Regions from separate parts of the Janthinobacterium sp. NKUCC08_JDC genome, predicted to be linked through region 1. Evidence: predicted binding sites of a transcription regulator. Region 1 holds the regulator's gene; each other region holds the start of a gene.

Region 1 (7,422 bases):
TCGGACATGACAGGACGTTTATTCGGGCGTTGTTCCAGCGAGCGGTTCAGCTGGGACAGCGCGATCACGGGGCAACCGAGTTCTTTCGCCAGGCCTTTCAAGCCCCGCGAAATCTCGGAAATCTCCGTGGCACGGTTGTCGCCCGGCGTATTGGCCGACATCAGTTGCAAGTAATCGACGATGATCAGGCCCAGCTTGCCGCATTGACGCGACAAGCGGCGCGAGCGGGCACGCAATTCGATGGAATTGAGCGCCGGCGTTTCATCGATGTACAACTGCGCGTCGTTCATCTTCTGAATGGCATTCGTCAGGCGCGGCCAGTCTTCGTCGTTCAGGCGGCCGGTACGCAAACGGTGCTGGTCGAGCTGTCCGACGGAGCCGAGCATACGCATGGCCAGCTGGGCGCCGCCCATCTCCATCGAGAACACGGCCACGGGCAAGCCGCTGTCGATGGCCACGTTTTCACCGATGTTGACGGAAAACGCCGTCTTGCCCATCGAAGGACGGCCCGCCACGATCACCAGGTCGCCCGGCTGCAGACCCGAGGTCATGCGGTCGAGGTCGATGAAACCGGTGGGCACGCCCGTGATTTCACTCTGGTTGTCACGGCTGTACAGTTCGTCGATACGCTCGACCACCTGCGTCAGCAGGGGCTGGATGGCGGTCCAGCCCTGGGCGCCGCGCGCGCCTTCTTCGGCGATGGCGAAAATCTTCGATTCGGCCTCGTCAAGCATCTGCTTGACTTCCTTGCCTTGCGGGCTGAAGGCCGTACCGGAGATATCGTCGGCGACGGTGATGAGTTTACGCAGCACGCCGCGGTCGCGCACGATCTCGGCGTAACGCCGGATGTTCGCGGCCGATGGCGTGTTTTGCGCCATGGCGTTCAGGTAAGCGAGTCCGCCCACGTCATCGGCCTTGCCGAGCTGGGTCAGGGTTTCAAAAACAGTAATGACATCGGCTGGCTTGGAAGCGTTAACCATCTTAACGATTTGCTCGAAGATGATGCGATGGTCATAGCGATAGAAATCCTCCGCATGCATGAAGTCGGCGATGCGGTCATAGGCGGCATTGTCGCGCAGCAGACCACCGATGACGGATTGTTCTGCTTCGATCGAATGCGGCGGAATACGGAGGGAATCCAGTTGCGGATCAGAGGGGGCGTTCATGGCGCGAATTATACCCGCTTCGGCGTGCTGGCAAAAATAAAGGGCTGAAATTGAGCGAAAAAAAGGCCACAAAAAAGCCGGGCGAACCCGGCTTTTCATAGTGCGGCAATGCTTGCGGGCCAGGCCCGCAGACAATTACGCGTTCGCGTCTGGAACGACAGCGATAACAACTTCCACGACCACGTCGGTGTGCAGAGCAACCGAAACGTTGTGCTCGCCAACGATCTTCAGCGGGCCGGTAGGCATGCGGATTTGTGCTTTTTCAACAGCAAAACCTTGCTTGGTCAGCGCTTCAGCGATGTCGAAGTTGGTGACGGAACCGAACAGACGGCCATCAACACCAGCTTTTTGAGCAACTTGAACGGTCAGACCGCTCAGTTTTTCGCCCTGGGCTTGCGATGCGGCCAGTTTGGCGGCAGCAGCTTTTTCCAGTTCGGCGCGCTTGACTTCGAATTCAGCCACAGCGGTTGCCGTAGCACGACGTGCCAGGCGTTGCGGGATCAGGAAGTTACGTGCGTAACCGTCTTTGACTTTGACGACTTCGCCGAGGTTACCGACGTTAACAACTTTTTCTAACAGAATGATTTGCATAGTTCTTCTCCAGGAATATCTGACCGATTAAGCGTGGTGCAGATCGGTGTATGGCAGCAGCGCGAGGAAGCGAGCGCGCTTGATTGCGGTGTCAACTTGGCGCTGGTAGTGCGCTTTGGTACCGGTCAGGCGTGCTGGCATGATCTTGCCGTTTTCTTGGACGAAGTCTTTCAGCGTGTCGACGTCTTTGTAGTCGACTTGCTCAACGTGAGCTGCGGTGAAGCGGCAGAACTTCTTGCGTTTGAACAACGGGTTTTGCTGTTTGCGTTTTTCTTTAAGCTTGAGCTTATTTTTGTCGAACTTTTTACCGAATGCCATGTCAGGCTCCTGTATCTAAAATGCGCTAGTCAGAATTGACTGCACTAAAATCAATGATGTGAAACACCAAACTCTTGCTGTTGCGGCTCTTCCTGGCCAGGAAACCCGTGAACTGATACACCCCGCCCAAGCTTGCCTGACTGAACCTGCCTGAGATTTCGCCAGCGGCTAGCGCGGCAACATCAAACTCGGTCAAACGGGCAATCCCTGCTTCCATCTGCTGCGAACTGTGTTGCAATACTGCATTCACAATCGGCAGCCCTGCCGGGGTATAGCGCAATATTTCGCGCTCGGCAATGATGGCGGTTACTTGTAGCTGGTTCAGCGCACGATCCTGGTCAAGAATTAAGCTGCTGCTGCGGCTGGAGCGGCTGCTGGTGCTTCGGTGCGGTGGCTTTTGGCCGCGTCTTCGCGTTGTACCGATTTCATCATCGGCGAAGGAGCTGTTTCAGCTTTCTTCATTTTAACGGTCAGGTGACGCAACACGGCATCATTGAATTTGAATGCTGTTTCCAACTCGACCAGGGTCTCGTTGTCGCATTCGATGTTCAGGCAGATGTAGTGTGCTTTAGGCAGCTTTTGGATCGAGTAAGCCATTTGACGGCGGCCCCAATCTTCCACGCGGTGAACCGAACCGCCGCGGGTGGTTACGCTGGCTTTGTAGCGTTCGATCATCGCGGGCACTTGCTCGCTTTGGTCCGGATGGACGATAAAGACTATTTCATAATGACGCATGCAAACTCCTTCAGGTCGGATTGATAATCGCCCACCCCGGCGTCAAGACGGGTGTGGGAAGGTCAGCCGAAGATTATAACCGTCTTTTGCAAACGTTTCAATCATTCCTTCCACAAGCGCCCGAAAAGCCCGTGCGCCACCGTGCTTTCCGACCGTGGACAAGTATTTCTTGCGAAATTCGCCCAAAACACGGAAATCCCCTTGCATAGTGGGCGATACTGTACAAAAATACAGACTGTTCATATAGACAGCATTTTAGTATGCACCCACCGCTCATGATCAAGCTGACAGCACGACAAGAACAAATCCTGAACCTGATCAAGGACGCGATTGAAAACACGGGCTTTCCTCCCACCCGTGCCGAAATCGCCAATGAACTGGGTTTCAAATCGGCCAATGCGGCCGAAGAGCATTTGCAGGCCCTGGCCCGCAAGGGCGCGATCGAGATTTCGCCCGGCACCTCGCGCGGCATCCGCCTGATCGGTGCGGCCGCCGAAGCGCCGCCATCGAAAGTGCCGGCAGCCCTGCTGATGTCGCTTCCCCTGATCGGCCGGGTGGCGGCAGGTTCGCCCATCCTGGCGCAGGAAAACCTGGAAGCGAGCTACAACGTCGATCCGGCCCTGTTCTCGGCCAAGCCCGACTTCCTGCTGAAGGTGCGCGGCTGGTCCATGCGCGACGCCGGCATCATGGATGGCGATTTATTGGCCGTGAAAAAAGTCGACAGCGCCAAGAATGGCCAGATCGTCGTCGCCCGCATCGGCGACGAAGTCACCGTCAAGCGCTACAAGAAGACGGGCTCCGTCATCGAACTGCTGCCGGAAAATCCGGACTTCAAGGTCATTACCGTGTCGCCGGAAGATGAATTCGCCCTGGAAGGTTTGGCGGTAGGCTTGATGCGCAGCTGGCATTAAACTGCCGCACGAAAAAAAGGGCCGCGACAGCATCCCTGTCGCGGCCCTTTTTACATGGTGCGCGGCTGCTTATGCGTCCAGTGCGCTGCTGAAATCTTCCAATAAGTCTGCTTCATCCTCGATACCGACGGACACGCGGATCAGCGATTCGGCGATGCCCATGCTGGCGCGGCGCTCGGCACCCATCTCGTAGAAAATCGTGTGGGCGACGGGAATGACCAAGGTGCGCGTGTCGCCGAGGTTGCTGGCGGGAATCGCAAGATTGAGACGATTGAGGAAATCGAAGCAGTCGATGCCATCTTTCAGCTCAAAGCTGAACAGCGAACCATAGCTGCGGAACATGTCCGTCGCCAGTGCGTGCTGCGGGTGCGACACCAGGCCAGGATAATGCACGGCCGCCACTCTTGGATCCGCCTGCAACATGGTGGCCAGCGCCAAAGCGTTCGAGCAGGTGCGATCCATGCGCAAGGCCATGGTTTCCGCGCCAACAGCGATATGATGCGCCGCTTCCGGCCCCAAGGATGCGCCGAAGTCGCGCAAGGCCTTGGCACGGATTTGCGCGATGCCCCACTGCGCGGGCGCCGCCTTCTTGTAGTTCTCGAAAATGTTCGGATACTGCGTCCAGTCGAACACGCCCGTGTCCGTCAAGCTGCCGCCCAGCGCATTGCCGTGGCCGCCGATGGATTTCGTCAAGGCATTGACCACCAGACCCGCGCCCACAGCTTTCGGGCGGAACAGGTATGGCGTCGTCATCGTGTTGTCGACGATGTACAAGATGCCCTTCTCGCGGCACAGGTCGCCGATTTTCTTCAGGTCGGCGATTTGCGTGCGCGGATTGGCGATGGTTTCCACAAACACGATGCGCGTGGCCGGCGTAATGGCCGCGGCCACATTGGCCACCTCGGTGGCGTCGACGAACGACACGCCGATGCCCTGCCCCGTCACCGTTTGCCACAAGCTGTTGGTGTTGCCAAACAAAAAGGCCGACGACACGACATGGTCACCCGCGCGCAGCAACGATTGCACCACGGCGCCGATGGCGCCCATGCCGGTGGCGAAGCACAGGGTCGCCACGCCGTCTTCCATCTTGTTGACCTTGTCTTCCAGTGAGGAGACGGTCGGATTGCCCTGGCGGCCATAACGGAAGCCCGGCTCCTTGCCCTGGAACACGGACGCGAGCTGGCGCGCATCGGCGTAACCGAAGGCAACGGAAGTATGCACGGGCTTGTGCAGCGAGCCGTGCTCGATGCCCTTGCGGCGGTCGTTGTGCAGGATGGTGGTGGTGAAGCCGTAGGTTTTTTTGTTGGTCATGGTGGAAGTTCCAAATACTCGTCTTGCCGCTTAACCCAAGGCAAGTGCCGGGGTCCGACCTGAGGGTCCGACCCCAAAAAAAGCCCGGCATCGGCCGGGCAGGTACTTATGCTTCCGTTGTCGCCAGGTTCAGGTTCAGCTGGGAACGCGGCGTATCTTCGGGCGCTGCCGCCTTCGGATGGTGGCGTGCATATTCCAGGCGGTCCAGGTACTCCTGCGACACGTCGCCCGTCACGTACACGCCATCGAAGCACGATGCCTCGAAGTTCGTCAGGGCCGGGTTGACGTCGGCGATCGCCTGCTTCAGCGCGCCGATATCCTGGTACACGAGGTAGTCGGCCGTGATTTCGCGGCACACTTCTTCCGTCGTGCGGCCGTAGGCGATCAGCTCGTCGCGCGTCGGCATGTCGATGCCGTACACGTTCGGGTAGATCACCGGTGGCGCGGCCGAGGCGAAGATGACCTTCGTCGCGCCCGCTTCACGCGCCATCTGCACGATTTCACGGCTGGTGGTGCCGCGCACGATGGAATCGTCGACCAGCAGCACCACTTTATCCTTGAATTCGGACGGGATCGCGTTGAGCTTCTGGCGCACGGATTTCTTGCGTGCCGCCTGGCCCGGCATGATGAAGGTACGGCCGATGTAGCGGTTCTTGATGAAGCCTTCGCGGTACTCGATGTTCAACGCCATGGCCAGCTGGATGGCGGCCGGACGCGAGGAATCGGGAATCGGCATGACCACGTCGATATGCACGCCTGGCAATTCGGCGCGGATCTTCTCGGCCAGGTATTCGCCCATTTTCAGGCGCGTGGCGTACACGGAAGCGCCGTCGATGACGGAGTCGGGACGGGCCAGATAGACGAATTCGAACACGCACGGGTTCAGGCTGGCATTATCGGCGCACTGGGCGCTGTGCAATTTCTTGTCGGCATCGATGAAGACGGCTTCGCCGGGACCGATGTCACGCACGAAGCGGAAGCCCATGCCTTCCAGGGCTACGGATTCGGAAGCGATCAGGTATTCGGGACCCTGCTCCGTTTCATTGATGCCCAGGCACAGCGGACGGATGCCGTGCGGGTCGCGGAAGGCCAGCAAGCCCACGCCGGCGATTTGCGCAACGGCGGCGTAACCGCCCTTGACGCGGCGGTTCAGCACGGTAACGGCCTTGAAGATGGCTTCCGGGTCCAGGTTCAGGCCCGTCGTCGCTTCCTGGATTTCATGCGCCAGCACGTTGAGCAGCACTTCCGAATCGGAATCGGTATTGATGTGGCGGCGGTCGTTCTTGAACATTTCCAGCTTCAACTGTTCCCAGTTGGTCAGGTTGCCATTGTGCGCCAGGGTGATGCCGAACGGCGCATTCACATAGAACGGTTGTGCTTCCTCTTCGCTCGACGAACCGGCCGTCGGGTAGCGGCAATGGCCGATGCCCGTCGTACCTTGCAGCGAACGCATGTTGCGCGTACGGAAGACGTCTCGCACGAGGCCGTTGGCTTTGTGCATGGAAAACATACTGCTGTGATTGGTCGCAATCCCTGCCGCGTCCTGACCGCGATGTTGCAAGAGCAACAATGCATCATAGAGCAATTGATTGACAGGTTGATGGGAAACGACGCCGACGATGCCACACATGGTGTGCTCCTAAACTGTGCTACTGATTTTAAAAAAATTCAAAATTTCACATGCTGCGCGTAAGCGGCAGGCAGATAAGGCTTGATGGCGCGCGCGCCCTGCTCCGCGAGCGGGCTGAGCTGCGCATTTTTCCAGAATGGCTGCTGCGGTATGGAAGTCATGCCACACAAGATGACGGCGGTCAGCACGATCACAAGGCCCCGCGCCACACCGAACAGGGTGCCCAGGGTGCGGTCGGCCAGGCTCAGGCCCGTCACCTTGACGAGCGCGTCGACCGTCATGGACAGCAATCCCATCAAAATGCGCACGCCGATGAACAGCACGACGAAAGCCAGCAACAAACGGATGGCTTCGCCGGGCACGGCTTCCGGCAGAAATTTCGCCAGGGTAGCGCCATACGCATTGGCAATGACGAACGCCACGATCCAGCTGACCAATGACAGTATTTCCTTGACCAGGCCACGCATCATGCTGATCAGCACGGACGTCACCAGCACGAACAGCACCAGGTAATCGAAGATCGTCACGCGCGCTCAGCCTTGCAACATCACGCCGGTACCAGGCTGCCGCCCAGGCCCAGCTTTTGCAGCTTGGCACGGGTCTTTTCAGCGTCTTCGCGGCTGCCGAACGGCCCCACGCGCACGCGGATGCGCTCGCCCGCCGGGCTCGAGACTTTCTGCGTGTACGACTTGATGCCCGCATCGCGCAGCTTGTCCTGCAATTCGTCGACCTTGTCCTGCGTCGCCAGGGCCGCCACCTG
Region 2 (7,422 bases), 170 kb from region 1:
GCGCTGCAAGTGTATCTGCACAAGGGCTTTCGCAGTGTGGGCACGTTCGACTATGCCTACAGCCTGTTCTATGACCGGCTGCATTTCCTCGTGTATGAGGGTAACTGAGGCGGGAAACTGAGGGAAGCGGGGGCGGCCGGCAGCCGCCCCGTGAGTAGCGTTACAAAGCGAGGAAGGCCAAGGCCGCCACGGCCGTCGGCAGCAGGGCGCCGGCCAGCAGGCCGATGGCGCCGATCGATTCATCCTTGAAGCCGCGGCGCAGCAGGGCCACGCCGGCCGGGTTCGGCGCATTGGCGATGACGGTCAGGCCGCCACCGGCCACGGCGCCGGCCATCAGCATGTATTTCGCTTCATCCGTCATGCCGACGATCAGCGAACCGAGGTAAGTGAGGGCCGCATTATCGGTAATGGCCGTCAAGCCCAGGGCGCCGAAGAACAGGGCCAGCGGCTTCAGGCTCGAGACGATGGGTTGCAGCCACCATTGCTGCATGCCGCCCAGTACCACCAGGCCGCCCAGGAAGAAGCCGACCAGCAAGCCTTCCTTGAGGATCAGCGGGCTTTGATAGCGCTCGTACGCCTGCACGAAGCCGAGGAAGAACAGGAACAGGCCGATGAACAGCACGGGATGGTGCGCCAGGGTCACCACGCCGGCCAGCACGATCATGTGCACGAGGCTGACGGCCAGCGGCACTTTTGGCGCTTCCACCTCGCCGGCCTTCGGCTTGATGTCGGAAGTGTTGCTGTGCAGGTATTTGCGCAGCAGAATGCTCACGCCCGTGGCGTTGACGAGTACGGCGATGGCGGCCTTCCAGCCGAAGTGGCTGGCCATGTAGGCGCTATCCCAGTTCCACGTGGTGGCCACCATCAGCACGGGCGGCGCCGCGTACGAAGTCAGGGTGCCGCCGATGGAAACGTTGACGAAGAGCACGCCCAGCGCGCCGTATTTCAGCCATTCAGGGATGCCAAGGCGGAAGATTTGCGGCGCCAGCATCAGCGCGGCCAGGGTCATGGCGGCCGGTTCCGTGATCAATGAGCCCGTCAGGGGCACGAGCGCCAGGCCCAGCCAGACGAGGCCCAGTTCCGTGCGCAGCGGCATCACGCGCGCCACGCTTTTCAACAGGCGCTGCACGGCGTCGAGCACAGGGCGCGAGGCGGCCACGACCATGACGACAAAGACGAACAGGGGCTCCGTGTAATGGCGCGACTCGGCATACTCGATGGCCGCATCGCTGCCCGAGACAAAGGCCATGATGAGGATCAGGATGAAGGCCCAGAAGCCGAACACGACTTCGACTTCGCCCAGCAAGTGCAGCAGGCCCGCATGGCGGGGATGGCGCCGCGACAAGGTTTCAAAGGACTTGGCGGCAAAGGTGTGGATGAGCGCGAGGCCGAAGACGATGGCGCTGATGATTTGGATGGTGGTCAAATGCGTTTCCTTATGGACGGAGGAAGCCGGCTGGTACGTTGCCAACCGGTAAGGAGAGTGCTTATGGTACAGCAATCGATGCCAAAAACGGGGTTTTTCGGACATGGCGGAGCGGCCCCGGCGGTAGCGGCAGTCAGATAAACCTTGCTAAAAGTGGAGCTGGATAGTACTGTATATACATACAGTATTCATCTATCTATCCAATGATGCAACATTCTCAATTGATGGCCTCGCCGGAAGCCTTGCACCCGTCCTTGTGGCGCGCATCGCAGCTGGGGCAGGGCGCCACGCGCTGCCTGGACACGGGCTTTGCCGCCCTGTCCGCGCAGCTGCCCGGCGGCGGCTGGCCCAGCGGCAGCCTGATCGACCTGCTGGTGCAGCAGCCGGGCAGCGGCGAATTGCGGCTGCTGGCGCCCGCGCTGGCGCAACTGCCGGGCTTGCCCATCGTGCTGTTGCAGCCGCCCCATCCGCCGCAGGCGCTGGCCCTGGCCGCGCAGGGACTGGCGCCATCGCAACTGCTGTGGCTCAAAAGCGCCGGCAGCAAGGATGCCTTGTGGGCGGCGGAAAACATCTTGCGCAGTGGTACCTGCGGCGCCTTGCTGTTCTGGCAGCCGCACGTGCGCGCCGACAGCCTGCGCCGCCTGCACCTGGCCGCGCAAAGCGGTAACACCCTGTTCTGCATGCTGCGCCCGCTGCACGCCGCCCAGGATGCGTCGCCGGCGCCGCTGCGTCTGTCCGTGCGCCCGGCCGCCGGCGGTATCGAGATCGGCTTCATCAAGCGCCGGGGACCGCAGCGCGACGCGCCCCTGTTCCTGCCCCTGCAACCTCCTTCATTATTGCGACGCCATGCGACTCTGGATCGGCCTGTGCCTGCCCCGGCTCCCGCTCGAAGTGTTTTGCCCGCGCTGGTCGGCTGACAGCCTGGGCGTGGTGCTGGAGCAGGAGCAAGTGATGGCCGTGTCGCCGCTGGCGCGGGCCGCCGGCATCCGGCCGGGCATGTGCCGCGCCGGTGCGCTGATGCTGGCGCCGCAGGCGCGCCTGCACGAGCGCTCGCCTGAACTGGAAGCGCAAGCCTTGCAAGCGGTGGCGCTGGCGCTGCTGCAATATTCACCGCTGGTGGCGCAAGGCGAGGAAGCGACCCTGCTGGTCGATGCGGGCGCCAGCCTGCGCCTGTTCGGCGGCGTGCGCGCCCTGTGCCGGCACATCGCGGCCAGCTTGCGCGCGCTCGGCTACACGGCCCAGTTGTCGTGCGCACCCACGGCGCGCGGCGCCTGGCTGCTGGCGCGCGCCGCTATGCGCCGGCGCCGCGTGCTGGGCATGGAGAGCCTCACCCGCCGCCTCGACGGCCTGCCGTGCGCCTTGCTGCCGCCCGCGCGCCCCTACCTCGACTGGTTCGAGGGCATCGGCTGCCGCACCCTGGGGCAGCTGCGCCACTTGCCGCGGCCCGGCTTGCAGCGCCGTTGCGGCGGGGCCTTGCTCGATATGCTCGACGATGCGCATGGCCACAGCACGGAATTGTTCGTGTGGCTCGAAGCGCCGCCCACGTTCCGCGCCAGCCTGGAATTGTTCGACCGCGTGGAGCATGCCGACGCGCTGCTGTTCGGCGCGCGCCGCCTGCTGCAGCAAATGACGGGCTGGCTGTGCGCGCGGCAATTTGCCGTCGAGCGCATCCAGCTGCTGCTGGCGCACGAGCGGGGCAGGGTGGCGCGTCCGCCCACCGTCATCGACCTGGCGCTGGGCGAGGCCGTGTGGCGCGACGAGCACCTGGTGCGCCTGCTCCAGGAGCGCCTGGCGCAGCTGGTGCTGGAGGCGCCCGTGATCGGCCTCACCCTGGAAGCGCTGCAGGTGCAGCCGATGGCGCCGCCCAGCGACAGCCTGTTTCCCGAGCCGGGCGGCACGCCGCAGGAACGCCAGCGCCTGCTGGAATTGCTGGTGGCGCGCCTGGGCACGGACAATGTCTTGCAGGCCGCGCCGCGCGCCGATTACCGCCCCGAGGCGGCCAACCAGTGGCTGCCGCTGCCGGCCAAGGCCGGCGCAAAAAACGCGCTGCCGGACTTGCCGCCAGGCTTGCCCGGCATGCCCCGTCCCGGCTGGCTGCTGGCCCAGCCCATCGCCCTGCTGATGCGCGAGCACCGGCCGTTTTATGGCTCGCCCTTGAAAATGGTGTCCGTTGCCGAACGCATAGAGGCGGGCTGGTGGGGCCAGTCGCAGGCGCGCGATTACTTCATCGCCGAAGGCCTCGACCACGCCCATTACTGGGTCTACCGCGAGCGCATTGCCGGCAGCGGAGAAGACGCCGCGCCGCGCTGGTTTTTGCATGGCTTGTTTGGCTGAATGGGCTGTCCTGCTGAAACTGCCATGCTTGGCTATACTGGCTTCCCGGCGCCGCATCTTTCATTGAAACAAAGGATATCCATGACACAGCTTTCCGACTTCCCCATCACCCAAAAATGGCCTGCCCTTCATCCCGAGCGCCTGCAGCTGTATTCGCTGCCGACGCCGAACGGCATCAAAGTTTCGATTTTGCTGGAAGAGCTGGGCCTGGCCTACGAGCCGCACCTGGTCAGCTTCGAGACAAACGACCAGACATCGCCCGCCTTCCTGTCCCTCAATCCCAACAACAAGATTCCCGCCATCCTCGATCCGAACGGTCCCGATGGCAAGCCGCTGGCGCTGTTCGAGTCGGGCGCCATCCTGCTGTACCTGGCCGAAAAGACGGGCAAGTTCATCCCCCAGGACACGGGCCTGCGCTATGAAACGATACAGTGGCTGATGTTCCAGATGGGCGGCATCGGCCCCATGTTCGGCCAGGTGGGCTTCTTCCACAAATTCGCCGGCAAGGATTACGAGGACAAGCGTCCGCTCGAACGCTACCTCGGCGAAGCCAAGCGTTTGCTGGGCGTGCTCGAGCAGCGCCTGCAGGGCCGCGACTGGATCATGGGCAGCCAATACACGATTGCCGACATCGCCATCTTCCCGTGGGTGCGCTGCCTGGTGGGTTTTTACGGTGCGGGCGATCTCGTCGGTTTTAACAACTTCCCGAACGTGCAGCGCGTGCTGGATGCTTTCCTGGCCCGGCCTGCCGTCATCAAGGGGCTCGACATACCATCGCGTGGCTAAAACAGCCGTGGCCGGACGGCGCTACAATGCGCCATCGGCCGCGCTGCGCGGCAGCTTTGATCTGAGACAATGAAATCCACCCGGCAAGATTTTCCCGGCGCGCACGGCCATGTGCTGGCGGCGCGCCTCGATGCGCCCGACGGCGCCATCCGCGCCTACGCACTGTTCGCCCACTGCTTTACCTGCGGCAAGGACGTGCTGGCCGCGCGGCGCATCGCGCAAGGCTTGACGGAACACGGCATCGCCGTGTTGCGCTTCGACTTCACGGGACTGGGTGCCAGCGAAGGCGAGTTCGCCGCCACGAATTTCTCGTCGAACGTGGACGACCTGGTCGCCGCCGCCGACTTTTTGCGGGCCAGACACGCCGCGCCGCAATTGCTGATCGGCCATAGCCTGGGCGGCGCCGCCGTGCTGGCCGCCGCGTCGCAAGTGCCGGAAGCGACCGCCATCGCCACCCTGGCCGCGCCGAGCACGCCCGCCTACGTGACGCGCATGTTCAGCGACCACCTCGAGAAAATCGCCGCCGAAGGCGAAGCGCTGGTGCAGCTGGAAGGGCGGCCCTTCCGCATCCGCCAGCAATTCGTCGACGACGCGGGCAGCCACAGCTTAAAAGAGCACATCGCCGGCCTGCGCCGCGCCCTGCTGGTGATGCACGCGCCGAACGACACGACGGTCAGCCTGTCGAATGCGATGGATATCTTTACGGCGGCCAAGCACCCGAAAAGCTTCGTTTCGCTCGACGATGCCGACCATCTGTTGACGGGGCGCGATGACGCGGCCTATGTCGCCAACGTGATCGCCGCGTGGAGTGCGCGCTATATCAGCTAAGTAACTAAGCGGCCGCCCATGAAAAACGCCGCGGCAGCAGAAGCTGGCGCGGCGCAGATGGGGGAGAAAACGGATCAGTCTTCGTCAAACTCGGCCGAAAGATCCTTCCAGCCCTTGCTCACGGCAAAGGCCGAGAATTCCTCGGGCGCTTCCAGAACGATCAGTTTCTTGTCTTGCAGGCCCAGGTCGCCGTGGCCGAAGTCGGGCCCCACGTAGCCGAGGCTGCGCAGGCGGGCCAGGATGTGGCCGACCAGGGTCTTGTCCTTGTAGGCGCCCGCTTCGAGCGGGGCGGCGAAATCGACGTAGACGTCGATGATGCCGTAGCCTTCGTCGAAGATGCGGATGGCCTTGATGTCGTGGGCACGGCCGGAGCCGTCGGTGGCCTTGAAGGGGCCGCTGAGCTGGATGTCGGTGTCATTGTTCATGCCGCCAGCATACACCAAAAGCCGGCCCCGCATGGGCGGCGCCATGCAAAATCCCCGGGATGGGTCATGTAAAATTTTCTTACAAATTTCGCGGCGTCTGGGGCACTTTTCGCCAATTTCAAGGCCTTGAAAGGGGCTGGAGAGGCCGTATATCGGTAACAAGCGGATGCTCATCGTGAGGTCCGCCCCTCTTATCGCTTCATTTGAAAAGGATATTTATCATGCGTACTTTTGACCTTGCTCCCCTCTACCGTTCCGCCATTGGCTTTGACCGCCTGGCACAGCTGCTCAACGAACAACGCGCCGATGCGCAACCGAGCTATCCACCGTACAACATCGAACTGGTGTCGGAAGACAAGTACCGCATCGTGATGGCATTGGCTGGCTTCTCGCGCGAAGAGATCGACATCATCACCGAACGCGACTCCCTGCACGTCACGGGCCGCAAGCAGAAAGATGGCGTCGAGCGCACGTTCTTACACCGCGGCATCGCTGCCCGCGATTTCGAACAGCGTTTCCAGCTGGCCAACCATGTGAAGGTCACGGGCGCCACGTTTGAAAACGGCATGCTGACCATCGACCTGGTGCGTGAAGTGCCGGAAGCACTGAAACCGCGCAAGATCGAGATCGGCGCCGGCAGCGATACCGTCAGTGTACTGGAACAGCGCCAGGCAGCCTGAGCTGAGCTGAGCTGATCCCGGCGCCACGCGCTGATATTGGCGGGAGGGAACATCCCCTCCCCGTGCAGTAAAATACTGGCCGGTTGATCCGGCCAGTGTCACGTCTGGAGCCTGTTCGGGCCCTTCATTGAGCGCCATGCAAGGTGCGTGCTGCAGGCCAGATTAAGCCATGCTTAAAGGCGCAAATACCTGTTTCCAAATAGAAAAATGTTAAGCACCGCCTAAGACTCGTGGCCCACTATTGCAGACATCAAAATCTCATTAAATGAGGAGCAATTCATGGAACAGCAAACGAATACCGCATCCCTGAAAATCAAACGCACCGTAGCCGCGCTGGCCGCGATCGGTGTGCTGGGCGCCGGTGGCGCCATGGTGGTGCATCAGAACAATGCCGGCGCGAATGCCGCTGCCGCTGCCCCAGGCGCCCCCGTGGCCGCCGCCGTGGCGCCCGCCGCCAGCGCGCCGCTGGTGGCCTTGCCCGACTTTAGCCAGATCGCCGCGCGCAACAGCCCGGCCGTCGTCAATATCAGCGTCACGGGCAGCACCAAGGTGGCCTACGACCCCTCGGCCCAGGCCGGCAATGACGACTTCGGCAACGACCCCTTCTTCGAATTTTTCCGCCGCTTCCAGGGGCCGCAGGGCGGGCAGCGCGGTGGCCGCGACGTGCCCACGCATGGCCTTGGTTCCGGTTTCATCGTCAGCCCCGACGGCGTCATCATGACGAACGCCCACGTGGTGCGCGATGCGCGCGAAGTGACTGTCAAGCTCAACGACCGCCGCGAATTCCGCGCCAAGGTGCTGGGCACGGATCCGAAGACCGATATCGCCGTGCTGAAAATCGACGCCAACAACCTGCCCGTCGTGCCGCTCGGCCATTCGAGCGACCTGAAAGTGGGCGAGTGGGTGCTGGCCATCGGTTCCCCTTATGGCTTCGACAGCACGG
Region 3 (7,422 bases), 270 kb from region 1:
CGCCCAGTTCGCGCGTCTTCGCCGCATGCGCGACCAACTGGGCAAAGTTGAAGGTCATGTCCTCGCCCGCATTCGGCTTGCCGAACGGCTTGTCGTTCAAGTCCACCAGCAGCGGCAAATGCAGCTTGCTGTCCGCCCAGTCGGCACCCAGTTCGTCCGGCGTGACGGCGACGGGCGAAAACGCGCTGGCCGCCTTCGATTGGAAGAAACCGAAACCCTTGGCCAGTTCGCCCGGGATCAGGTTGCGCAAGGAGACATCGTTGACCAGCATGACGAGGCGGATCGCTTTCGCCGCGTCGTCCACGCTGGCGCCCATGGCCACGTCGCCCGTAATCACCGCCACTTCCGCTTCCAGGTCGATGCCCCACTCTTCGGACAAGGCGAAGATCGGGTCGCGCGGGCCGATAAAACTGTCCGAGCCGCCCTGGTACATCAGCGGGTCCGTGTAGAACGAGGCCGGCACTTCCGCGTTGCGCGCCTTGCGCACCAGTTCCACGTGGTTGATGTAGGCGGAACCGTCGGCCCACTGGTAGGCGCGCGGCAGCGGCGAGTGGCACAGCTTTGCATCAAACGGCTGCGCGTCCGGAGCCTGGCCCCCGTTCAGGTCGGCGTAGGCCTGCTCCAGCTTTGGCGCGACCGCGTCCCAGTTGTCGAGCGCGGCCTGCAAGGTGGGCGCAATGGCGGCCACGCGCTGGTACTGGCGCAGGTCGCGGCTGACGAGGATCAGGGCGCCGTCGCGGCTGCCGTTTTTCAGGGTTGCGAATTTCATGGTGTTCCTTGTTCGGTGTATTTGTCAGAGAGTGTCGGTCCGGTGCGCTCAGGCGTCTGCCGGCGCGTGCATCCAGGCGGCGTGCTTGGGCGCGCGGCGCGTCTGCGACCATTCTTCCAGCATTTCCCATTTGACGGCGTCCAGTTTGGCCATCATCTCCGGCGTGCCCACGTTAGCCGCCAGCTCCAGGCGGTGGCCGTTCGGGTCGAAGAAATAGATCGACTGGAAGATGGCGTGGTTGACGGGACCGAGCACCTCGATGCCGCCGGCGACCAGGCGCTCCTTGGCGGCCAGCAGTTCCTCCATGCTGCCCACTTCCAGCGCCAGGTGCTGCACCCAGGCCGGGGTATTGCGGTCGCGGTCCATCGGCGGCTGCGTCGGCAGTTCAAAAAAGGCCAGCACATTGCCATGGCCCGCGTCGAGGAAGACATGCATGTACGGGTCCGGCGCCTTGGTCGACGGCACCAGGTCTTCGGCGATGGCGAGGACGAAATTCATGTTCAAATGCTTGACGTACCACTCGACGGTTTTCTTCGCGTCGATGCAGCGGTAGGCGACGTGGTGGATTTGCTTGATCTTCATGTGCTTGTCTCCAATGAATGGCGCCGTGGGCGCGTTGGCTGGCCTGTTTTTCAGCTTTTCACCATTAGAATCGAGTTACAGCTATCATACAAACAATTTTTAACCATTGATTTATCGGATTATCTTATGAGTCCCAGCCTGCGGCAAATGCGCGCCTTCGTGGCGCTGGCCAAGACCGGCAGCTTTACCCTGGCCGCCGAATACCTGCACGTGACGCAATCGGCCTTGAGCGGCTTGATCAAGGAACTGGAAAGCGTGCTGGGCGTACGCGTGGTCGAGCGCAGCACGCGCAAGACGCAACTGTCGGAAATCGGCCGCGAACTGTATCCGCTGTTTGAAAAGATGATCGAGGACCTCGACGGCGCCATGGCCGGCATCGCCCAGCGCAAGGCCCTGAAAACGGGCATGGTGCGCATCGCCGCCCCGCAGATGATGGCGTGCACACTGCTGCCGGAGGTGATCGCCGCCTACCGCCAGGCGCACCCGGACGTGCAGCTGCGCCTCGTCGACTGCCCCGTGGAGAATGTCTCGGCGCGCGTGTTCAGCGGCGAAGTCGATTTCGGCATCGGCCCCGAGCGCGACCCAACGGCGGAGATCGCCGCGCAAGCGCTGTTCGAGATGCCCTTCGTGCTGGTCTTCCCCGAGCAGCACCCGCTGCAGAAAAAGGAAAGGGTCACCTGGGCCGACGTGGGCGACTACCCGTTCATTTCGCTGCAGGGCCAGTTCACGGAACGCCTGCTGCGCGACATGCACGGCGCGTTTCGCGAACTGTCGCTCAATCCCTATAACGAAGTGACCTTCATGACGACGGCATTGGCCATGGTCAGCGCCAACCTGGGCATCACGGTCTGCCTGCCGTACGCGGAACCGATGGTGAAACTATATCAATTGCACATGCGCGCCCTGCACGAGCCGGAACTGACGCGGCGCTTTTTCGTCTACACGAAGACGGGCCGTTCGCTGTCGCCGGCGGCCGAAAGCTTCATGGCCTTCCTGTTCCGCTTTGTCGAGACGCACGAGTGGAACGTGGGAGCTGGCAGCGGCGCGGCACGCGACGCCCTGCCCGCAGGCGGCCCGGCTGGCGCCGCTTTATAATGGCGCATCGCCCTTTGCCGCCTACGCCATGACCCAGCCTGCCCAGAACGACCTGTCCGCCATCGACGCCGCCACCATCGCCATCAACCAGCGCATGAACAAATTCGACGGCCATGCACAGGTCTGGCTGTTCGGCTATGGGTCGCTGATCTACAAGGCCGACTTCCCCTACATCGAACGCCGCCCCGCCAGCATCGCCGGCTGGACGCGGCGCTTCTGGCAAGGTTCGCATGACCACCGCGGCACGCCAATGGCGCCGGGCCGGGTCGCCACCATCGTGCCGCAGGCGGGCGCCGTGTGCGACGGCATGGCTTATCTGATCACGCCCGAAGTCTTCGCCCACCTCGACCACCGCGAAAAGAACGGCTACCTGCGCCTGGCCACCGACATCACCTTCGAGGACGGCGGCAAGGTCGAAGGCCTCGTGTACATCGCCAACGAGGAAAACGCCGCCTTCCTGGGCGCAGCCCCGGAACTGGATATCGCTCGCCAGATCGCCCGATCAAACGGTCCCAGCGGCCCGAACAGCGAATACCTGCTGCATCTGGCCAGCGCCTTGCGCGAGCTGGGCAAGAGCGATCCGCATGTCTTTGCCATCGAGCAACATCTGGCGCAGATGCACGCACCTGCACAGGATAACGCTGCAGGATAATGCTACACGTTAGCCCTACACGATAGCGCCGCAGCGCCTCCGCTCCAGCAGCGGTAACGACGGCTTAACTTGGCTTAACTTCTTAAAACAAATCCAGCTGTCCCGCATTGCCATTTTTCACTTTCGCGCCCAACGGCGGCACCATCAGAGGCCGGCGGAACTGAGTGCAATCGAGCTGCTTGAAGCGGCCGCCCTTGCCATGCAGCCCCAGCCGGTGCACGGCCTTTTCAAAGCGCTGGCGGATGAGGTCGGCCCACACGCCTTCGCCCCGCATGCGCGCGCCGAACGCGCTGTCGTAATCCTTGCCACCCCGCATTTCGCGCACCCGGTTCATCACGCGCTGGGCCCGTTCCGGGAAGTGTGCTTCCAGCCATTGCTGAAACAGCGGGCTCACTTCCCACGGCAGACGCAGCACCACGTAATGGGCATGGATGGCACCCGCGTCGCGCACGGCTTCGAGCAGCTGTTCGATTTCCGGCTCCGTCACGAACGGGATGATGGGCGCGATGCTCACGCCCACGGGAATACCGGCCTCCGTCAGCGTGCGGATGGTGCGCAGCCGCCGCGCCGGAGCAGCCGCGCGCGGTTCCAGGGTGCGCGCGATGGCCGGATCGAGCGTGGTGACAGTCACGGCCACGGCCGCCAGATGCCTAGCCGCCATGGGTGCCAGAATGTCGATATCGCGCTCGATCAGCGACGATTTCGTGATCAGCGCCACGGGATGGTCGCACTCCTGCAGCACTTCCAGCACGCGCCGCGTCAGCTGCCGCTCGCGTTCGCACGGCTGATACGCATCGGTATTGACGCCGAGGGCGATCGGTTCGGGAACATACGACGGCCTGGCCAGTTCGCGCCGCAAGAGTTCAGGGGCGTTCACCTTGGCGTAGATGCGGCTTTCGAAGTCCAGGCCCGGCGACAGGCCCAGATAGCTGTGCGTGGGACGGGCAAAGCAATAGATGCAACCATGTTCGCAACCCCGGTACGGGTTCAGAGAGACATTGAACGGCAAATCGGGCGAAGCGTTGCGCGTGAGGATGGTGCGCGCCTGCTCATCGCTGACCTGCGTCTTCCAGGCTGGCGCGCCGCCTTCCCCGGCCTCATCGTTCCCTGCCACGCTCCAGCCATCGTCGAAACCGGCGCGCGCATGCACCTCGTAGCGCCCTTGCAGGTTCGAGACGGCCCCACGGCCCTTGTGAGCTTTCAGCGATTGCGGCGGCAGCATGGCTTGCCCGGCGAAGCTGTCATCGTGCTCTGGAATGATTGCTTTCATGAACGGCCCCATCAACTGTATATACGTACAGTATACTATGCCGCTGTCCGGCCAATATCAAGGGCTGCCATGGTGCTATTTCAAGCTTTTTCACCCTGCGGCATGACATAACTCAACTGCTGCGCGACAAAACCGTCAAATGCCGTGATCAGGGGAACGAAGCAGGCCGCGTCCTGCTCCAACTGCATCAAGGCATAGCACGTCGCTTCCAGGCTCGATAACTGATCTGGCGCGTGCGCCTTGCGGATCAGGTAATGGGAAGCGGGCGTATCGCGCAGTGGCAGGCGCGGCAGCTGTTGCAACGGGGGATTCATATATAGCATCTTGCGGCTCTTACGCCAGGTGGCGTCCAGCACCACCAGCCGCAATTGGCTGGGATCGAGCAAGATGGCGGGGTCGAGCACTGGCGGCGGCGCGATGCCCAGCGAGCGGTCGCCTGGCGTATCCGGGTACAGCAGCACATTGTGCTTGCCGGCCAGCAGCCCGGCGAGAACATCGGGGGCAAACTGTTCGCCCGTCAGCATGCGGCTGTTGGGCAGGCTCAGGTGCAGCAAGCGGGCGCTGCCCTTGGCATTGTGGACTTCCAGCGGATGCTGCAGGATCAGCACTTCCACCGCATGGGAAACGGGGGCGATCCAGCGGCAGATGCAGCTGGACACGGCGCGCAGGCAAGCCGGGCAGCGCGCGCGTTTTCCGGGTTCAGCCGGGAAGGAGGATGCAGCGGGTCGGCTGGCGGTATGGCCGACGGTATTACTGGACGGATGGCTGGAGGTACGGCGGGTGGTCATGGTGGAGCGCGTTCGCGGCTGTCTTCAAGCCGCGATTGTAGCGCCCGCACCATGCCAAGGGGAGTTTGCGCTTAAAACTCTTCCCACTCGTCGGCGCCGGATGCCACCGGTGCCTTCGGCGCGCGTGCACGCACAGCGTCCGCTTGCGCCGCCTTGCCCGGCGCGGGTGCCGCCACGGCTGGCGCCGGCGCGCGGTGCCTTGCGGGCTGCATGGTGGGCCTGGTGACAGGTCGCGTCGCAGGTCGCATGGCAGCTGGTGCGGATGCCGTCACGGACGGGCTGGCACTGGCCGACACATAGTGCTGCGTTGCATCGAGCTTGAACAGGCCCACCACGTCGGCCAGCTTGGCCGCCTGTTCCTGCATGGATTCGGCCGCCGCAGCCGCTTCTTCCACGAGGGCGGCGTTTTGCTGCGTGACCTGGTCCATCTGGCCGATGGCCTGGTTGACTTGTTCGATGCCGGTGCGCTGTTCATCGCTGGCGTCGGTGATCTGGTTCATGATCTGCGTCACATGGCTGATGCTTTGCACGATCTCGTCCATGGTGCGGCCCGCCTTGTCCACCAGTTGCGAACCGGCTTCGACCTTTTGCACGGAATCGTCGATCAAGCCCTTGATTTCCTTGGCCGCCGCGCTCGAGCGTTGCGCCAGGTTGCGCACCTCGGAAGCGACGACGGCAAAACCACGGCCCTGCTCGCCGGCCCGGGCCGCCTCCACGGCCGCGTTCAAGGCCAGGATATTCGTCTGGAAGGCGATGGCGTCGATGACGCTGATGATATCGACGATCTTGCGCGAGGAATCGTTGATCGAGCCCATGGTGCTGACCACTTCCGATACCACCACCCCGCCCTTGCTGGCGATCTGCGAGGCGTCGATGGCCAGCTGGTTGGCGCTGCGCGCATTGTCGGCGTTGAGTTTCACGGTGGAGGTCAGCTCTTCCATGGAAGACGCCGTTTCTTCCAGCGAACTGGCCTGCTCTTCCGTGCGCGACGACAAGTCCAGGTTGCCGGCGGCAATTTCGCTCGACGCCGTGCTGATCGATTCGGTGCCGGCGCGCACCTGGCCGACGATGCTCACCAGCTTGTCGTTCATGTTTTTCAGCGCGTGCATCAATTGCCCCGTTTCATCGCGGCTTTCCACGACGATATGACTGGTCAGGTCACCAGCGGACACGGCTTCCGCCACCTCGACGGCACGCGTGATGGGGCGCGTGATCGAGCGTGTAATCCAGTACGCGCAGGCGATGCCGAGCAAGATGGCGACCACGCCCAGCGAGATCAGCAGCAGACGGCCGCTTTCATAGCGCGAACGGATTTGCGCGGCTGATTCATCGAGCAGCTTGGCTTCCAGCAGTTCCAGCTTCTTCAGCGACGCCAGGTAGATGTCGCGCTTGACGCCCATGTCGCCTTCGTACAGGCGCTTGCCCAGTTCAAGATCGCCCGCATTCTTGGCCTTGAACACATTCTTGCGCACTTCCGTGTAGGCCTTGCGCGTGCTCAGCACTTCCTGGTACAGCGCTTGCTCTTCGGCGTTCAGCTGGCTCTTGCCGATATCGTTCTGGATTTCCGTGGCGCGTGCGGACGAGACCGCCATTTCCTTTTCAAACTGCTTCTGATGTTCGGGATCACTGACTTTCCAGGCGGCCGCCGTGCGCGCCGCGTTCACCTCGATGACCTTGGTCCATTCACCGATCAGGCGCTCGTTGCGCACCTTGACGTTGACGAGCGCATCGGTCTCCTTGCTGGCGCTTTGCATCTGCACGATGCCCACCACGGTCAAGGTCGTCAACAGAAGGAGGACGGCGGCAAAACCGCCACCAAGACGTACGCCGATTTTGAGGTTCTTCATTGCGTGATTCCAATCTGAAAAAACGATGCACAGACGCCACGAAACCGATTTACTGCTACGTATCAATATAGCAGGCATCTGCCGTGCGGCAATCACGAGAGGTGGCGCAACGTTATCCACGCCACCGGAATGGCAGCGCGCCGCAGCGCACTACTTTGGAGCAGATTGTGAGTGAATCAGAGTGGCATTGCAAGAAATAACATGCAGAAAAGCAACAACCAGAAGGTGGTATGCCGCCACGAACGGGCGGCAGGCAAGCAGTGTCAGTTTTGCTTCACGTAGATCAATTTTGACGTATCGAAACCCAGGCCACCGGCTTTCTCGATCAGGCGCTGCTGCAAGGCAGGGTCCATGGTTGGCGTGCGCGACAGCAACCAGAAGTAGGATTTGTCGGGGCCGCTGATCATGGAATAGCTGTA
Region 4 (7,422 bases), on a different contig from region 1:
ACGCCTTCCTTGCGCAGCTTGTCTTCGATGGCCACCAGTTCGCCGTCGTCGAGCGCATAGATTTTCTGGATTGGCTTCTTGCCGCGCGCGGGCGCATCGACCCGGTACAAAGGCGGGCGGGCGATGCAGATGTGGCCCTTGTTGATCAGGACCGGGAAGTGCTTGAAGAACAAGGTCAGCAGCAGTACCTGGATGTGCGAGCCATCCACGTCCGCATCGGACAGGATGCAGATCTTGCCGTAGCGTAGGCCGGACAGGTCGGGTGTATCGCCCACGTTGTGCGGGTCGACGCCGATGGCCACGGCGATATCGTGGATCTCGTTATTGGCGAACAGGCGGTCGCGGTCCGTTTCCCACGAGTTCAAGACCTTGCCGCGCAGGGGCAGAATCGCCTGGAATTCCTTGTCGCGGCCCATCTTGGCCGAACCGCCCGCCGAATCGCCCTCGACGAGGAACAGTTCATTGCGCGCGATGTCCGACGATTCGCAGTCGGTCAGTTTGCCCGGCAAGACGGCGACGCCCGACGATTTTTTCTTTTCCACTTTTTGCAGCGAGCGCTGGCGCGACTGCGCCTGCTTGATCACCAGTTCGGCCAGCTTCTTGCCGTAGTCGACGTGCTGGTTCAGCCACAGTTCCAGCGGCGGCTTGGTGAAGGTCGACACGAGGCGCACGGCGTCGCGCGAGTTCAGGCGCTCCTTGATCTGGCCCTGGAATTGCGGGTCCAGCACTTTCGCCGACAACACGAACGAGGCGCGCGCGAACACGTCTTCCGGCAGCAGCTTCACGCCTTTCGGCAGCAGCGAGTGCATCTCGACGAAGTTTTTCACGGCGCCGAACAGGCCGTCGCGCAAGCCCGATTCGTGCGTGCCGCCATTCGAGGTGGGAATCAGGTTGACGTACGATTCACGCACGATGGCGCCTTCTTCCGTCCACGCCACCACCCACGCCGCGCCTTCGCCTTCGGCAAAGCCTTCCGAGTCCGGACCCGCGTATTGCGCGCCCTCGAACAGGGGAATCAGGGTTTCGCCATTCGATACCTGCGCCAGCGTTTCGGTCAGGTAGCCGCGCAAGCCTTCCGCGTACTGCCACGTTTGCGTGTCGCCCGTTTTTGCGTTGGTGAGTGTGACGGTGACGCCCGGCAGCAGCACGGCTTTCGAGCGCAGCAGGCGTTGCAGCTCCGTTTGCGAGATGTTCGGCGAATCAAAGTATTTTGCATCGGGCCAGGCCGTGACGCGCGTGCCGGACTTCTTGCCGTCGCGCGGGGCGGGGCGGGAATTCAAGGGCTCGATCACATCGCCATTCGCAAACACCATGTGGTGCAAGCCGTTGCCGTCGCTTTCCTTGCGCCAGACGGTGATTTCCAGGCGCGTCGACAGCGCATTGGTGACGGACACGCCGACGCCGTGCAGACCGCCCGAGAACGCGTAGGCGCCGCCTGAACCCTTGTCGAACTTGCCGCCCGCGTGCAGCCTTGTAAACACGATTTCCACGGTCGGCACGCCTTCTTCCGGGTGCAGGCCGACGGGAATGCCGCGGCCATTGTCTTCGACGGTGATGCTGCCATCCGTGTTTTGCGTGACGGCGATGTGCGTGCAATGACCGCCCAACGCCTCGTCGGAGGCATTGTCGATCACTTCCTGAATGATGTGCAGCGGATTTTCAGTGCGGGTGTACATCCCCGGGCGCTGCTTGACGGGTTCCAGTCCTTTCAGGACACGGATGGATGATTCGCTGTAGTCGGATGCTGGTTTTTTAGTGGCCATACGTGTTCAAGCTAAGTAAAGACAGTGGTTGGAACGCCAGGTCAGGGCACTGCGGGCGCAATGACAGCGGCGGCGATAACTGTATGAATATACAGTATATCCCGTCCAGCGTCACTGGGGGAGGGCAGTGCGGCAGGCCAGGCGTCCTTGTGCGGACGCTCGCGCATTCTATCTTGATCGGCGGGCAATAGCGCTACTCCAAGGCAACAACAGTGCGCCGCGCGCGTGGTTTTGCGCCAATTGTGATGGATTTTATGTGGTAAAGCCCCCGTTTTTACATCTTGTTTACATGCGCCTCCCCAGTCTTTACGAATTTTTTAGACCCTTTTGGCTAATCTGCTCACTATCAAAACAAACCTGAATGAGGGTGGGAATGGATCTCGTGTATCTCGGCTTGATTGCCGTGTTTTTCGTCCTGGCGGCCGGCTTCGCCGTCGCCTGCGACAAATTAGGGAGCGTCAAATGAACGCGTTTTATGTGCTGGGCGCCGTCGTCTCGGCTGGTTTGCTCGTCTACCTGCTGGTGGCGCTGCTGAAGGCGGAGGAACTGTGATGACGACGCAATCGATACTGTTATTGGTGGCTTTCCTGGCCGTGCTGCTGGCCGCCGGCTATCCGCTGGGCCTGTACATGGCCAAGGTGGCCGGCGATGCGCCCGTGCGCGGCCTGGGCTGGCTGCAAAAGCTGGAAAACCTGCTGTACCGCTGGTCCGGCCTGCCCGCCGACAAGGCCATGGGCTGGAAAAGCTATGCCATCGCCCTGATCGTCTTCAATACCGTGGGCGCCGTCTTCGTCTACGGCCTGCAGCGCCTGCAGGGCTTTTTACCGTTGAATCCACAGGGCCTGGGCGCCGTCAGCCCCGATTCCTCGTTCAATACCACCGTCAGCTTCGTCGCCAATACCAACTGGCAGGGCTATGGCGGCGAACAGACCATGAGCTACCTGACCCAGATGCTGGGCATGGCAGGCCAGAACTTCTTTTCGGCGGCCACCGGCATCGCCGTGATCTTCGCGCTGGTGCGCGGCTTCGCCTCGCGCTCGGGCAAATCGATCGGCAATTTCTGGGTCGACCTCGTGCGCTCGACCCTGTACATCCTGCTGCCGTTGTCGCTGGCCCTGTCCGTCGTCTTCATGGGCGAAGGCATGATCCAGAATTTTTCCGCCTACAAGGAAGTGACCCTGCTCGACCACGTGGCGTATGAAACGCCGAAAATGACGGCCGACGGCCAGCCCGTGCTGGATGCGGCCGGCAAGCCTGTGATGGAAGCGCAAGTGGCGACGACGCAGACGATCGCCATGGGTCCCGTCGCGTCGCAGGAATCGATCAAGCTGCTGGGCACGAATGGCGGCGGCTTCTTCAACGCCAATTCCTCGCACCCGTATGAAAACCCGACCGTGCTGTCGAACTTCCTGCAGATGCTGGCCATCTTCATCATTCCCGCCGGCCTGTGCTTCACCTTCGGCCGCATGGTGGGCGACCTGCGCCAGGGCTGGGCCGTGCTGGCCGCCATGACACTGATCTTCGTCCTCATGACGGCCGGCGTGATGAGCGCCGAGCAGCAAGCCAATCCATCCTTGCAAGCGCTGGGCGTGGACCAGCAGGCCAGCAGCCTGCAATCGGGCGGCAATATGGAAGGCAAGGAAACGCGCTTCGGCATTAGCTCCTCGACCCTGTTCGCGGCGGTGACGACGGCCGCATCGTGCGGCGCCGTCAATTCCATGCACGACTCGTACATGCCTTTGGGCGGGATGGTGCCGCTGCTGCTGATGCAGTTCGGCGAAGTGATTTTCGGCGGCGTGGGCACGGGCCTGTACGGCATGCTGATGTTCGCCATCCTGGCTGTCTTCATCGCCGGCCTGATGATAGGCCGCACGCCTGAATACCTGGGCAAGAAAATCCAGGCCTATGAAATGAAGATGGTCTCGCTGGCCATCCTGATCACGCCAGCCCTGGTGCTGACGGGCACGGCGATCGCCGTGATGGTCGAACCGGGCAAGATCGGCGTGGCCAACCCGGGCGCGCACGGTTTCTCCGAAATCCTGTACGCCTTCACGTCGGCCGCCAACAACAACGGCAGCGCGTTTGCCGGCCTGTCTGCCAACACGCCGTTCTACAACGTGATGCTGGCGATCGCCATGTGGTTCGGCCGCTTCGGCGTGATCGTGCCCGTGCTGGCGGTGGCCGGTTCGCTGGCGGCCAAGCAGCGCCTGTCGGCCAATGCCGGCACCATGCCCACGCACGGCCCCATGTTCATCGGTCTGCTGATCGGTGTCGTCGTCCTCGTCGGTGTATTGAATTACGTTCCCGCGCTGGCCTTGGGCCCGATCGTCGAACACCTGCAACTTTTCATCAAATAAGAGGCTACCATGTCACGCACAAGCCTGACTTTGTTCGATTCCGCACTGATTGGCCCCGCCGTCGTCGATGCGTTCAAAAAACTCGACCCCCGCACGCAGTGGCGCAGCCCCGTGATGTTCGTTGTCTACGTGGGCAGCATCATCACGAGCCTGCTGGCGACCCAGGCCGGGATCAGCGACGGCCAGGGTGAAGCGCCATTCGGCTTCATCGTCGCCGTCGCCGTGTGGCTGTGGTTTACCGTGCTGTTCGCGAACTTCGCCGAAGCGCTAGCCGAAGGCCGCAGCAAGGCGCAGGCGGCCTCGCTGCGCGCCCTGAAGCAAACGGTGATGGCAAAGAAAATGCAAACGCCGAAATACGGCACCTCCTGGCTGCCCACGCCGGCCACCGACCTGCGCAAGGGCATGACGGTGCTGGTCGAAGCCGGCGACGTGATTCCCGCCGACGGCGAAGTGACGGCCGGCGTGGCTTCCGTCGATGAAAGCGCCATCACGGGCGAATCGGCGCCCGTTATCCGCGAATCGGGCGGCGACTTTTCCGCCGTCACGGGCGGCACCCGCGTGCTGTCGGACTGGCTGCTGGTGCGCGTTTCCGTCAACCCCGGTGAAGCCTTCATCGACCGCATGATCGCCATGGTCGAAGGCGCCAAGCGCCAGAAGACGCCGAACGAGATCGCCCTGACGATTCTGCTCGTGGCCCTGTCGATCGTCTTCCTGATCGTCACCGTGACCCTGCTGCCGTATTCGCTGTTTTCCGTGGCGGCGGCCGGCAGTGGCACGCCGGTGACGATCACGGTGCTGATCGCGCTGCTCGTGTGCCTGATTCCGACCACCATCGGCGGTTTGCTGTCCGCCATCGGCGTGGCCGGCATGAGCCGCATGATGCAGGCCAATGTGATCGCCACGTCGGGTCGCGCCGTGGAAGCGGCCGGCGACGTGGACGTGCTGCTGCTCGATAAAACGGGCACCATCACCCTGGGCAACCGCCAGGCGTCGAGCTTCGTGCCTGCGCCCGGCGTGACGGAGCAGCAGCTGGCCGACGCGGCGCAGCTGGCCTCGCTGGCCGATGAAACGCCGGAAGGGCGCAGCATCGTCGTGCTGGCCAAGCAGAAGTTCAACATCCGCGAACGCGAAATGGCCAGCCTGCACGCTACCTTCGTGCCCTTCACGGCGCAAACGCGCATGAGCGGCGTCGATATCGCGGGCGAACAGCAGGTGCGCCAGTTGCGCAAGGGCGCGGCCGATTCCATGAAAAAGTATGTGGAAGCGCTGGGCCAGCCGTATCCCGATGAAGTGGCGCGCGCCGTCGACGATATCGCGCGCCGCGGCAGCACGCCGCTGGTGGTGGTCGACGATGGCCGTGTCATGGGCGCCGTGGAGCTCAAGGATATCGTCAAGGGCGGCATCAAGGAGCGCTTCGCGGAATTGCGCCGCATGGGCATCAAGACCGTCATGATCACGGGCGACAACAAGCTGACGGCTGCCGCGATTGCGGCCGAGGCGGGCGTGGATGATTTCCTCGCCGAAGCGACGCCGGAAGACAAGCTCAAACTGATCCGCAGCTACCAGTCCGAAGGCCGCCTGGTGGCGATGACGGGCGACGGCACCAACGATGCGCCGGCGCTGGCACAGGCCGACGTGGCCGTGGCCATGAATTCGGGCACGCAGGCGGCCAAGGAAGCGGGCAATATGGTCGACCTCGATTCAAATCCGACCAAGCTGCTGGAAATCGTTGAAATCGGCAAGCAGATGCTGATGACGCGCGGCTCGCTGACGACGTTCTCGATTTCGAACGACATCGCCAAGTACTTCGCCATCATCCCGGCCGCCTTCGTGGGCACCTATCCACAGCTGAAGGCGCTGGACATCATGCACCTGGCCAGCCCCGCCTCGGCCATCATGTCGGCCGTGATCTTCAATGCCCTGATCATCGTCGTGCTGATTCCGCTGGCCCTGAAAGGCGTGCAATACCGGGCCATCGGCGCGGCCAGCCTGTTGCGCCGCAATCTGCTGATCTATGGCCTGGGCGGCATTGTCCTGCCCTTCATCGGCATCAAGCTGATCGACATGCTGCTGTCCGCACTCAATTTAGTCTAAAGGAACCATCATGAGCACCATCGTACGTCCCGCCCTGGTCCTGTTTGCCGCGCTGACCGTGATCTGCGGCGTCGTCTATCCATTCGCCACGGCCGGCATCGGCCAGCTGGCTTTCAGCGATGAAGTCAACGGCAGCATCGTCGAGCGTGGCGGAAAACCCGTCGGCTCGACCCTGATCGGCCAGTCCTTCACGTCGCCCAAGTACTTCTGGGGCCGTCCATCGGCCACCGCGCCGATGGCGAATAACGGCGCCGGTTCGGGCGGCTCGAACCAGGGGCCGACCAATCCGGCCCTGGCGGACGCCGTCAAGGCGCGCATCGCCGCCCTGAAGGAAGCCGACCCGGGCAACCGCAATCCGATTCCCGTCGACCTGGTAACGGCGTCGGGCAGCGGCCTGGATCCGGAAATCAGTCTGGCCGGCGCCTTATATCAGGCGCCGCGCGTGGCCCGCGTGCGTGCCATGCCGCTGGCGCAGGTGGAAAACGCCATCGCCAAGGTGCAGAAAACCGCATATATCGGCTTTTTCGGCGAACCGCGCGTGAATGTCCTGGAACTGAATCTGGCGCTCGATGCGATGGCAAAGTAAGATGATACCGGGGTCAGACCCGTCGGGTCTGACCCCAGCCCTTGTTCTTGGGCTAATCGACAATTAAAAGATGCCCATGCTCCCCAACGACAGCCAACGCCCCGACCCTGATGCCCTGCTGGCGCAAGTGCAGGCGCAGGAAAAGAAAGCCGCGCGCGGCCGGCTGCGCATCTATTTTGGCGCCTCGGCCGGCGTCGGCAAGACGTATGCGATGCTGGCGGCCGCGCGCAAATTGCTGGCCGATGGCCAGGACGTGCTGGTGGGCGTGGTGGAGACGCATGGGCGCCAGGATACGGCCGCTCAGCTTGACGGGCTGCCCGTGCTGCCCCTGAAGGCCATCGAGTACCGGGGCAAGACCCTGTACGAGTTCGACCTCGATGAAGCGCTGCGCCGCGCGCCGTCTTTGATACTGATGGATGAACTGGCCCACTCGAACGTGGCCGGCTCGCGCCATCCGAAGCGCTGGCAGGATGTCGAGGAATTGCTGGCGGCCGGCATCGACGTGCTGTCGACCGTCAACGTGCAGCACCTGGAAAGCCTCAATGACGTGGTGGGGGGGATCACTGGCGTGCGCGTGGCCGAAACCTTGCCCGACACGGTATTCGACCGCGCCGATGAAGTG

What was found. Region 1 encodes LexA, which represses DNA repair genes until DNA is damaged. Its sites were predicted from a motif close to ACTGTATNNNNATACAGT; they were not measured.
Region 2: imuA (translesion DNA synthesis-associated protein ImuA) is a predicted target of LexA. The motif match lies at 1,595-1,612, and genes of this name have one in related genera.
Region 3: KO538_RS02765 (PA0069 family radical SAM protein) is a predicted target of LexA. The motif match lies at 4,383-4,400, and genes of this name have one in related genera.
Region 4: KO538_RS07730 (DNA topoisomerase IV subunit B) is a predicted target of LexA. The motif match lies at 1,842-1,859, and genes of this name have one in related genera.

Annotation. Positions count from the first base shown of each region.
Region 1 covers NZ_JAHKQW010000001.1:844,957-852,378, forward strand. Annotated here, with positions in the region: gene KO538_RS03880 (replicative DNA helicase) at 1-1,166, opposite strand, end outside; gene rplI (50S ribosomal protein L9) at 1,302-1,757, opposite strand; gene rpsR (30S ribosomal protein S18) at 1,785-2,075, opposite strand; gene priB (primosomal replication protein N) at 2,101-2,400, opposite strand; gene rpsF (30S ribosomal protein S6) at 2,421-2,810, opposite strand; gene lexA (transcriptional repressor LexA) at 3,086-3,721, shown strand; gene KO538_RS03910 (cystathionine gamma-synthase family protein) at 3,791-5,032, opposite strand; gene purF (amidophosphoribosyltransferase) at 5,139-6,662, opposite strand; gene KO538_RS03920 (CvpA family protein) at 6,701-7,189, opposite strand; gene KO538_RS03925 (SPOR domain-containing protein) at 7,210-7,422, opposite strand, start outside.
Region 2 covers NZ_JAHKQW010000001.1:1,014,579-1,022,000, reverse strand. Annotated here, with positions in the region: gene KO538_RS04715 (GNAT family N-acetyltransferase) at 1-108, shown strand, start outside; gene KO538_RS04710 (putative Na+/H+ antiporter) at 161-1,426, opposite strand; gene imuA (translesion DNA synthesis-associated protein ImuA) at 1,633-2,343, shown strand; gene KO538_RS04700 (DNA polymerase Y family protein) at 2,273-3,760, shown strand; gene KO538_RS04695 (glutathione binding-like protein) at 3,842-4,546, shown strand; gene KO538_RS04690 (S9 family peptidase) at 4,616-5,374, shown strand; gene KO538_RS04685 (hypothetical protein) at 5,449-5,799, opposite strand; gene KO538_RS04680 (Hsp20 family protein) at 6,021-6,479, shown strand; gene KO538_RS04675 (Do family serine endopeptidase) at 6,759-7,422, shown strand, end outside.
Region 3 covers NZ_JAHKQW010000001.1:576,913-584,334, forward strand. Annotated here, with positions in the region: gene KO538_RS02745 (fumarylacetoacetate hydrolase family protein) at 1-769, opposite strand, end outside; gene KO538_RS02750 (VOC family protein) at 818-1,351, opposite strand; gene KO538_RS02755 (LysR family transcriptional regulator) at 1,478-2,446, shown strand; gene KO538_RS02760 (gamma-glutamylcyclotransferase) at 2,508-3,098, shown strand; gene KO538_RS02765 (PA0069 family radical SAM protein) at 3,181-4,320, opposite strand; gene KO538_RS02770 (tRNA-uridine aminocarboxypropyltransferase) at 4,449-5,156, opposite strand; gene KO538_RS02775 (methyl-accepting chemotaxis protein) at 5,228-7,003, opposite strand; gene KO538_RS02780 (lipocalin family protein) at 7,267-7,422, opposite strand, start outside.
Region 4 covers NZ_JAHKQW010000002.1:368,502-375,923, reverse strand. Annotated here, with positions in the region: gene KO538_RS07730 (DNA topoisomerase IV subunit B) at 1-1,763, opposite strand, end outside; gene kdpF (K(+)-transporting ATPase subunit F) at 2,226-2,315, shown strand; gene kdpA (potassium-transporting ATPase subunit KdpA) at 2,315-4,120, shown strand; gene kdpB (potassium-transporting ATPase subunit KdpB) at 4,130-6,214, shown strand; gene kdpC (potassium-transporting ATPase subunit KdpC) at 6,225-6,800, shown strand; gene KO538_RS07705 (DUF4118 domain-containing protein) at 6,877-7,422, shown strand, end outside.